2 regions of the Limnohabitans sp. JirII-29 genome follow, and region 1 is predicted to be linked to the other one. Evidence: riboswitches for the same ligand, from Rfam matches in the RefSeq annotation. Region 1 holds a riboswitch; the other holds the start of a gene.
What was found. Region 1 has a riboswitch for S-adenosylhomocysteine ahead of metH (methionine synthase). Riboswitches for the same ligand answer to the same signal wherever they lie in the genome.
Positions count from the first base shown of each region.

Region 1 (4,383 bases):
GCGGGATAGGGTCCGGCCAAATCCCAGGTCTGGAAGAACGGTGCCCAATCGATGTACTTTTCCAACTCGGCGAGATCGAAATTTTTGAACACCCGTCGCCCGATGAATTTGGGCTTGGTCGGCTTGTAGATGTCCCAGCCAATAGGCGTGGCGTTGGCACGCGCTTGCGCCAGTGTGACCAAGGGCGTTTGTTTTTTATTGGCGTGCTGTTCGCGCACTTTGGCGTAGTCGGCGTTGAGCTCAGCAATGTAGGTCGCCGCTTGGTCTGACAACAAGCCTTGCGCCACGCCCACGCTGCGCGAAGCGTCGGGCACATACACGACCGGACCTTCGTAATGCGGAGCGATCTTCACAGCGGTGTGCACACGGCTGGTGGTGGCGCCGCCAATCATCAGCGGCATCATGCGGCTGCGGAAGTAGTCGTCTTTTTGCATTTCGCCGGCGACGTACTGCATTTCTTCCAACGAGGGCGTGATCAGACCGGACAAGCCAATGATGTCGGCGTTTTCTTCTTTGGCTTTAGCCAAAATTTCATGGCAAGGCACCATCACGCCCATGTTCACCACTTCGTAGTTGTTGCACTGCAAGACCACAGTCACGATGTTCTTGCCAATGTCATGCACGTCACCTTTGACGGTAGCCATGACGATCTTGCCCTTGGCTTTCACGTCTTCGCCTGCAGCAGCTTGCAAGCGCTTTTCTTCTTCGATGTAGGGCACCAGATGTGCCACGGCCTGCTTCATCACGCGCGCGCTCTTGACCACCTGGGGCAAGAACATCTTGCCTTGGCCAAACAAATCGCCCACCACGTTCATGCCGTCCATCAAGGGGCCTTCGATCACATGCAAAGGGCGCCCACCCTTGGCCAAAATGGCCTGGTAAGCCTCTTCGGTGTCTTCTGAAATGAAGTCGGTGATGCCATGCACCAGCGCGTGGCTCAGACGCGCCTCCACCGACACGGGCACATCCGGCGTGCCACGCCAAGCAAGTTTGGCGCTGTCGTCTTTGGCCGCGCCTTTGGCGCTTTCGGCGACTTCAATCAAACGCTCACCAGGGGTGAGGTGTTCTTCGCCGTCTTTGTACTTCGGAGTGCGGTTCAACACCACGTCTTCCACCCGCTCGCGCAGCGTGGGTTCTAAGTCGTCGTACACACCCACCATGCCAGCGTTGACGATGCCCATGTCCATGCCGGCTTTGATGGCGTGGTACAGAAACACGGTGTGGATGGCTTCACGCACCGGGTCGTTGCCGCGGAAACTGAACGACACGTTAGACACGCCGCCGCTCACCTTTGCGCCGGGCAGGTTTTGCTTGATCCAACGCGTGGCTTCGATAAAGTCCACCGCATAGTTGTCGTGCTCTTCAATGCCGGTGGCAATGGCAAAGATGTTCGGGTCAAAGATGATGTCTTCGGGCGCAAAGCCCACCTCGTCCACCAGCACGCGGTAAGCGCGTTCGCAAATCTCAATCTTGCGCGCGTAGGTGTCGGCTTGGCCTTTTTCATCAAACGCCATCACCACCGCTGCCGCGCCATAACGCTTGACCAACTTGGCCTGGCGCTTGAACTCCTCCACACCTTCTTTCATGCTGATCGAGTTGACGATGCCCTTGCCTTGGATGCAGCGCAAGCCCGCTTCGATGACCGACCACTTGCTGGAGTCCACCATCACCGGCACGCGGGCGATGTCGGGTTCGCCTGCCATCAGGTTCAAAAAACGCACCATCGCGGCCTGGCTGTCCAACATGGCTTCGTCCATGTTGACGTCAATCACTTGCGCGCCGTTCTCCACTTGCTGACGGGCCACGGCCAGGGCTTGCTCGTACTCGCCGTTCAAGATCATGCGAGCAAAGGCTTTGGAGCCCGTCACGTTGGTGCGCTCACCGACGTTGACGAACAAAGTGTCCGCGCCAATAGAGACTGGCTCTAAACCAGACAGTTTCATGGGAGGAACGGCTATCGAATTCATGGGGGATCTCACCTGGGGTCATCGTTCAGGTGAGCGTCGTTGCAAAGATACGGCCCCAAGCCTGACTTCACGCCCGATCCTGAAAAGAATGGGTGAAGCTGCAACGCTCCTTGGGGAAGGCATTATTTTAACTGGTGCAGCGCATGCGCCGCCGCCAAGGTGAACGCATCACCCCCCACCGGCCCCACCACCTGCAACCCCACAGGCATGCCGTTGGGCGCGTGGCCTGCTGGAATGTTCACCGTGGGGGTGTGCAGCACGGTCCAGATGCGGCAAAACACCGGGTCACCCGTGTTGTCCAAGCCCAGTGGTGCCGCACCTGCTGCGCTGGGCGCGAGCAGCACATCCACATCTTTGAACACATCAGCCAACTGGGCGCGGCAGCGCGCCACCAAGGCTTGGGCCTGGTCGTATTGCGCAGCGGTCACGGCCACGCCCGATTGCATGATGCCCTGCAAGCGCGGGCTCAAGCGCTCAAAGTGTTGCAAGCGTTCATACGCCAAACACTGGGCTTGTTCAGCCAACTGAATGTGGGTTTGAGCCTGCACCAGCAGCTCGTAGTCCACGGGCAGGCGCACCTCGTGCAAGGTCATCGCACCCGAGGCTTGAACGCGTGCCGCCGCTTGCTGCATAGCAGCTTGGGTTTCGGACAAAGCCTGCGGCCACTCATAGGTGTGACACAGGCCCACGCGCAAGGGGCGGGCCAGGTGTTCGCCCATGGGGCGCACCAACCAGTCATGGCGACCGCTCAAGGCCGCAGCAAACAAGGCCGCATCGGGCACGTTGCGCGCCAGGGTGCCCACGGTGTCCAAGGTGTCTGACAAAGGTTTGGCGCCTGCACGATTGATGCCGCCAAAACTGGGTTTGAAGGCCACGATGCCGCAATACGCAGCAGGTCGCGTGAGCGAGCCTGCGGTTTGCGTGCCCAACGCCAGCGGCACCATGCCATCGGCCACCGCAGCCGCCGAGCCCGACGACGACCCGCCCGGCGTGTGCGCCGTGTTGTGCGGGTTGCGGGTTTGGTTGGGCTGAAAGGTGGCGAACTCGGTGGTCACGGTTTTGCCCAACACCACCGCGCCCGACGCACGCGCCAAGGCCACACAACTGGCGTCGTTGGCCGGTTGATGCCCGGCATAGATGGGCGAGCCATAGGTAGTGGGCATATCGGCGGTGGCGATCAGGTCTTTCACACCAATCGGCAGGCCATGCAACAAGCCTTGGTGGGCACCTTGGTCCAAAGCCCGCGCACGCGCTAGTGCGGCATCGCGCGCCACATGGTTCCAAGCCTGCACCTCAGCTTCACGGGCGTCGATGCGGGCCAAGCAATCACGCACCAAGTCTTCAGCACGCAGTGTGCGTTGGGCCAGTTGTTGGGCCGCCTGACAGGCGCTCAGGAGATGGTGTGACATGGATTACGCCTTACGCAGATTCGCGGTAGAAAGGGCCCGCACTCACAGCACGGGTATGTTGGTCGGACACCGCTTGACCAATGGCCGCGATGTGCTCAGGGGTGGTGCCGCAGCAGCCGCCCACGATGTTGACCAATCCCTCGGCCGCAAACTCGTGCAGCAAGCGGGCTGTCACATCGGGTGTTTCGTCAAATCCAGTGTCGCTCATGGGGTTGGGCAAGCCCGCATTGGGGTAGCAACTGATGAAGGTGTCGCCTGCCACCCGCGCCAACTCTTGGATGTAGGGACGCATCAGCGCCGCACCCAACGCGCAGTTCAGGCCCACCGCCAGCGGCTGGGCATGGCGCACGCTGTGCCAAAACGCGGTCACGGTTTGGCCACTCAAGATGCGCCCTGAGGCATCGGTCACGGTGCCACTGATGATCAAGGGCAAGCGCTCACCGCTCGCCTCGAAGTACTCGTCAATCGCAAACAAGGCGGCTTTGGCGTTGAGCGTGTCAAAAATGGTTTCCACCATCAGCACATCGGCACCACCCTCCACCAAGGCTTGCACCTGCTCGTAATACGCTGCGCGCAACTGCTCGAAATCCACATTGCGTGCGCTGGGATCGTTGACATCCGGGCTGATGCTGGCCGTTTTGGGCGTGGGGCCCAAAGCGCCGACCACAAAGCGGGGCTTCTCGGGGGTGCTGTATTTGTCGCAGGCTGCGCGCGCAATTTGGGCCGAGCGCAGGTTCATCTCGCGGGCCAAATCGGCCATGTCGTAATCGGCCTGGGCAATCGTGGTCGCACCAAAGGTGTTGGTCTCAATCAAGTCGGCACCCGCTGCGAGATAGCTTTCATGGATGTCGCGAATCACATCGGGACGCGTCAAGCTGAGCAACTCGTTGTTGCCTTTGACGTCTTTGTGAAAGTCTTTGAAACGCGCGTACTGCGCGTCGGGGCCGGTGTAGCCTTCACCCCGGTATTGGGCCTCGCTCAGCTTGAAACGCTGAATCATGGTGCCC
Region 1 covers NZ_NESB01000004.1:299,557-303,939, reverse strand. The annotation lists gene metH (methionine synthase) at 1-1,943, opposite strand, end outside; S-adenosyl-L-homocysteine riboswitch at 1,992-2,085, opposite strand; gene B9Z39_RS08865 (amidase) at 2,090-3,376, opposite strand; gene B9Z39_RS08860 (homocysteine S-methyltransferase family protein) at 3,387-4,383, opposite strand, start outside.

Region 2 (4,383 bases), on a different contig from region 1:
CGCAATTTGTGCGGACAGAGAGAAGAAAACGTAATAAATGTCTAGCGTGCTGCGTCGTTTATGAGGCAGCACGCGCTTGATGGCGACGAGTAGAGGGCGTGTGATCATTGGTTTTTGAGGCAGTAGTGCAAGACACGGTTGACCAATGTGTGTCGGTCAAATGGTTTTGACATGACTTCATCCATTCCGACTTCTTTGCAGGCAATGAGCGCTTCGTTGGCCACGTTGGCTGTGAGTGCAATTACATGGACTGTGTTGAGTGGCGATGGCAAAGTGTTGCGCACACGACGCATCACTTCAATGCCGTCGATGTCTGGCATCACCAAGTCCAGCAGCACAACGTCGTACTGGGTGTCGCACATCTTGGCAAAGCCTGTGAGGCCGTTTTCGGCTTCTTCAATGTGCGCGTTTGGCATGGCGCGTTGCAGTGTGGCTTTGGCGACCAAGCGATTGACGGCATGGTCATCCACGATGAGCAGTTTGAAGGCGCTGGTGTCCACACGGTCAAGGGTTGGCAATGGCTTGTGCGGGGCAGGCGCGATGTGAACGGGGATACGAAATGAGAACGTCGAACCTTGGCCGACGGCGCTGCGCACGGTGAGTTGTCCGCCGTGGCTTTTGACCAGCGTGTCGGTGATGCTCAAACCCAACCCGTTGCCGCGCAGGGCGTCTCGTGCGTTGGCGCGTGTGTCGATGCGTGTGAGTTGAACGAAGGGTTCGAAGATGCGGGCTTGTTCAGCCAGTGCAATGCCAGGCCCGCTGTCTGTGACATCAACGCACAGGGTCCCGCTTTGCGGCGTTTTTTCGGATGGCTCGAAATACACCTGGGTGTTGACATGGCCCTTGTCGGTGAACTTCAGGGCATTGCCAAGAAGATTGATCAGGACTTGGGTCAAGCGGTGCTGGTCTGCCTTGATCCATTCGGGGACCTGAGGATCGATGTAGAGGTTATAGGAAAGCCCGAAGTCAATTGCCCGTGGCATCAACGACCCATGCGTGTTGTGCAGCATGGTGTGCAGGTTGAAGGTCTGTGGGTTGAGTGTGATTTTGCCGTTTTGAATTTGCGAGTAATCCAACAAGTCATTGATCACCGTGAGTAGGTGTGCCGCAGCGTTTTGTGCGCCTATGACGAATTCTTTGGCTTGATGGTTGATGCGTTCGTCGGTGTCCATGAGGTTCAAAAAGCCCATGACGGCGTTCAAAGGTGTGCGCATTTCGTGGCTCACAATGGCTAAGAACTGGTCTTTGTGTGAGTTGGCGCGCTGCAAGTCGTGTGACAAGCGCTGTAGGCGTTGGTTCGACCGATTGATTTTCCGCAGTGTGAAGGTGTTGGTGGACTCCACGGCATCTATCAAACTCCATTGCGTATAGGCCAAAAAGGCATACATCGTGGCGCTGAACACCAGGTCTTGCCAAGTTTGATCCGCGCGCATGGGGATGAGGTGGTTGAGTTGTAGGGTGAGAGTCAGCAGCATGCCCACGAGCGACACGAACAGCCAAAAGAAGACAAAACGGCGCGAGCTAGAGAAAAACAAGGGAAGAACGGGGACTGTGCCTAAAAAAATCATGCTCGGCGATGTGACGCCGCCCGTGTGCCATGAGTTGTAAATCACCAACCACATGAGCGTGCTCTCAAAAATGGTCTGAGCCCAAAAATCGGACAGGCCCTGGGTCCACCAAACCAGGGTTCCAATCAGCACCAGTGTTCCGATCCAGGCCGAAGTGGCAATACGCGATTGTTCAAGCCAGAGCATCACGAGCGCCATCAACGTGGTCCCCACGGCGGCGGTGAACGAAAAAAACACGTAATAGACGTCAAAGCTGTTGCGCCGTTCCCGAGGGAGCTGACGTTTTATAAACAAAAGTAACGGCCGATTGATCATTTGATAATTTTAATATTACTTTTGAATTTTTTGTTAAAACAAAAATGCAACCAGTATTTGCGGTTTTGGTATTGCCAGACTGCACTAAAATATTTGCACCGAGGAGCGCTGCAGCTGAGTCGATCTAGATTCAGTGAGGCTCGGACCCTAATTCCCAACCGCGCTCACCCACTGACAACGTGAGGTGAGCACCTCGGACAAATCCCTTGTGCTTAGTTTGTACGCGTCAGTGGCCCTGAACCTTTTGGAGCCTGACCATGAACGCTGTTCTCAAACCCACCCAAGCCACCGACTACGTCGTGGCCGATATGTCCTTGGCCGCCTGGGGCCGCAAAGAAATCAAGATTGCCGAAACCGAAATGCCCGGTTTGATGGCCATTCGTCAAGAGTTCGCCAAAGCGCAACCGCTCAAAGGCGCACGCATCACGGGCAGCTTGCACATGACCATTCAAACGGCCGTGCTGGTGGAAACCTTGCAAGCCTTGGGTGCCCAAGTGCGCTGGGCTTCGTGCAATATCTTCTCGACACAAGACCATGCGGCTGCCGCTTTGGTGGCCGAAGGCACCCCTGTGTTTGCCACCAAGGGCGAGACATTGACCGAGTACTGGGACTACACCCACCGTATCTTTGACTTTGGCGCCGCCAACACGGCTGGCGAAGGCCCCAACATGATCTTGGACGACGGTGGCGATGCCACCTTGCTCATGCACCTGGGCAAGCGCGCCGAGCGCGATGCGTCGTTGTTGAACAACCCCAGCAGCGAAGAAGAAACCTGTTTGTTTGCCGCCATCAAGGCCAAGCTGGCTCAGGACCCCACTTGGTACAGCCGCAAGAGCGCCGAGATTTTGGGCGTGACCGAAGAGACCACCACAGGCGTGCACCGCCTGAAAGAAATGTCGGCCAAGGGCACGCTGATGTTCCGCGCCATCAACGTCAACGACTCGGTGACCAAGAGCAAGTTCGACAACCTCTATGGCTGCCGCGAATCCTTGGTGGACTCCATCAAGCGCGCGACCGATGTGATGATTGCGGGCAAAGTGGCCGTGGTCGCTGGTTATGGCGACGTTGGCAAGGGCAGTGCTCAGGCTTTGCGTGCTTTGAGCGCCCAAGTGTGGGTGACAGAGATTGACCCGATCAACGCATTGCAAGCCGCGATGGAAGGCTACAAAGTGGTCACCATGGAATACGCGGCAGACAAGGCCGACATTTTTGTGTCGGCCACCGGCAACAAAAACGTGATCCGTTACGAGCACATGGCCGCCATGAAAGACGAAGCCATCGTCTGCAACATCGGTCACTTTGACAACGAGATCGATGTGGCGTCTCTGGAGAAGTTGACCTGGGACGAGATCAAGCCCCAAGTCGATCACGTGGTGTTCCCCGACGGCAAAAAGATCATCTTGCTGGCCAAAGGCCGCTTGGTGAACCTGGGTTGTGCCACCGGCCACCCCAGCTTTGTGATGAGCAGCTCGTTTGCCAACCAAACCATTGCGCAGATTGAGCTGTTCTGCCATCCCGAAGGTTACGACGTGGGCAAGGTCTATGTGTTGCCCAAGCACTTGGACGAGAAGGTCGCTCGCTTGCACCTGAAGAAAGTCGGCGCCATGCTGACCGAACTCAGCGATGAGCAGGCCGAATACATCGGCGTGCCCAAGCAAGGCCCTTACAAGCCTGACGCCTACCGCTATTGATCTGCGGTGCGCGCTGACCAGTTATTGGTAGACCGGGGCTTGGCCGCGTCGCGCTCTCAGGCGCAGCGGTTGATTACCTCGGGCGTTCAATGGCGCGTGGGCGCGACAGCCTGGCAACGCGTGGCCAAAAATGGCGATGTGTTGCCGCCAGGGTGCGAGGTGCAGTTGCTGGATAACGCGGAGTCGCGTTATGTCTCGCGCGGTGGCTTGAAGCTCGAAGGCGCTTTGCGTGACAGCGGCTTGTCTGTCAGCGGCATGCGTTGCCTGGATGTGGGACAAAGCACCGGAGGTTTCACGGATTGCTTGCTGCAACATGAAGCGGCGCAAGTTGTCGGGCTAGACGTTGGTCACGGCCAATTGCACCCGAGTTTGCGCAGCGACCCCCGTGTGGTGTGTGTTGAGCGCATCAATGCGCGCGAGTTAGCGTTTCCTGACGAGCGAATCCCCGAGGCAGTGCAAGGCTTTGATCTGATTGTGGGCGACTTGTCGTTCATCTCGCTGACCTTGGTGCTGCCAGCCCTGTTGCCTATGCTCCAGCCTGCGGGGTATGTGCTGATGTTGGTCAAGCCGCAGTTTGAATTGCAGCCTGGTGATATCGGCAAAGGCGGTTTGGTCAAAGACCCTGCCAGTTACCCCAAGGTGGAAGCGCGCTTGCGCAAGGCGTGCGCAGACCTTGGATTGAACGTGTTGGGCTACTGGCCCAGCGCCATTGCCGGAGGCGATGGCAACAAAGAATTTTGGATAGGAGCGCGTCGTGACGAACAACAGTCTGAGCATTGAGTTTTTTCCACCCAAGACGGCTGAGGGTG
Region 2 covers NZ_NESB01000008.1:108,929-113,311, forward strand. The annotation lists gene B9Z39_RS13270 (ATP-binding protein) at 1-108, opposite strand, end outside; gene B9Z39_RS13275 (ATP-binding protein) at 105-1,754, opposite strand; S-adenosyl-L-homocysteine riboswitch at 1,978-2,056, shown strand; gene ahcY (adenosylhomocysteinase) at 2,141-3,574, shown strand; gene B9Z39_RS13285 (TlyA family RNA methyltransferase) at 3,581-4,354, shown strand; gene metF (methylenetetrahydrofolate reductase [NAD(P)H]) at 4,329-4,383, shown strand, end outside.
Region 2: it holds a riboswitch for S-adenosylhomocysteine, as region 1 does, so the genes downstream of both, ahcY (adenosylhomocysteinase) here and metH (methionine synthase) in region 1, are expected to answer to the same signal.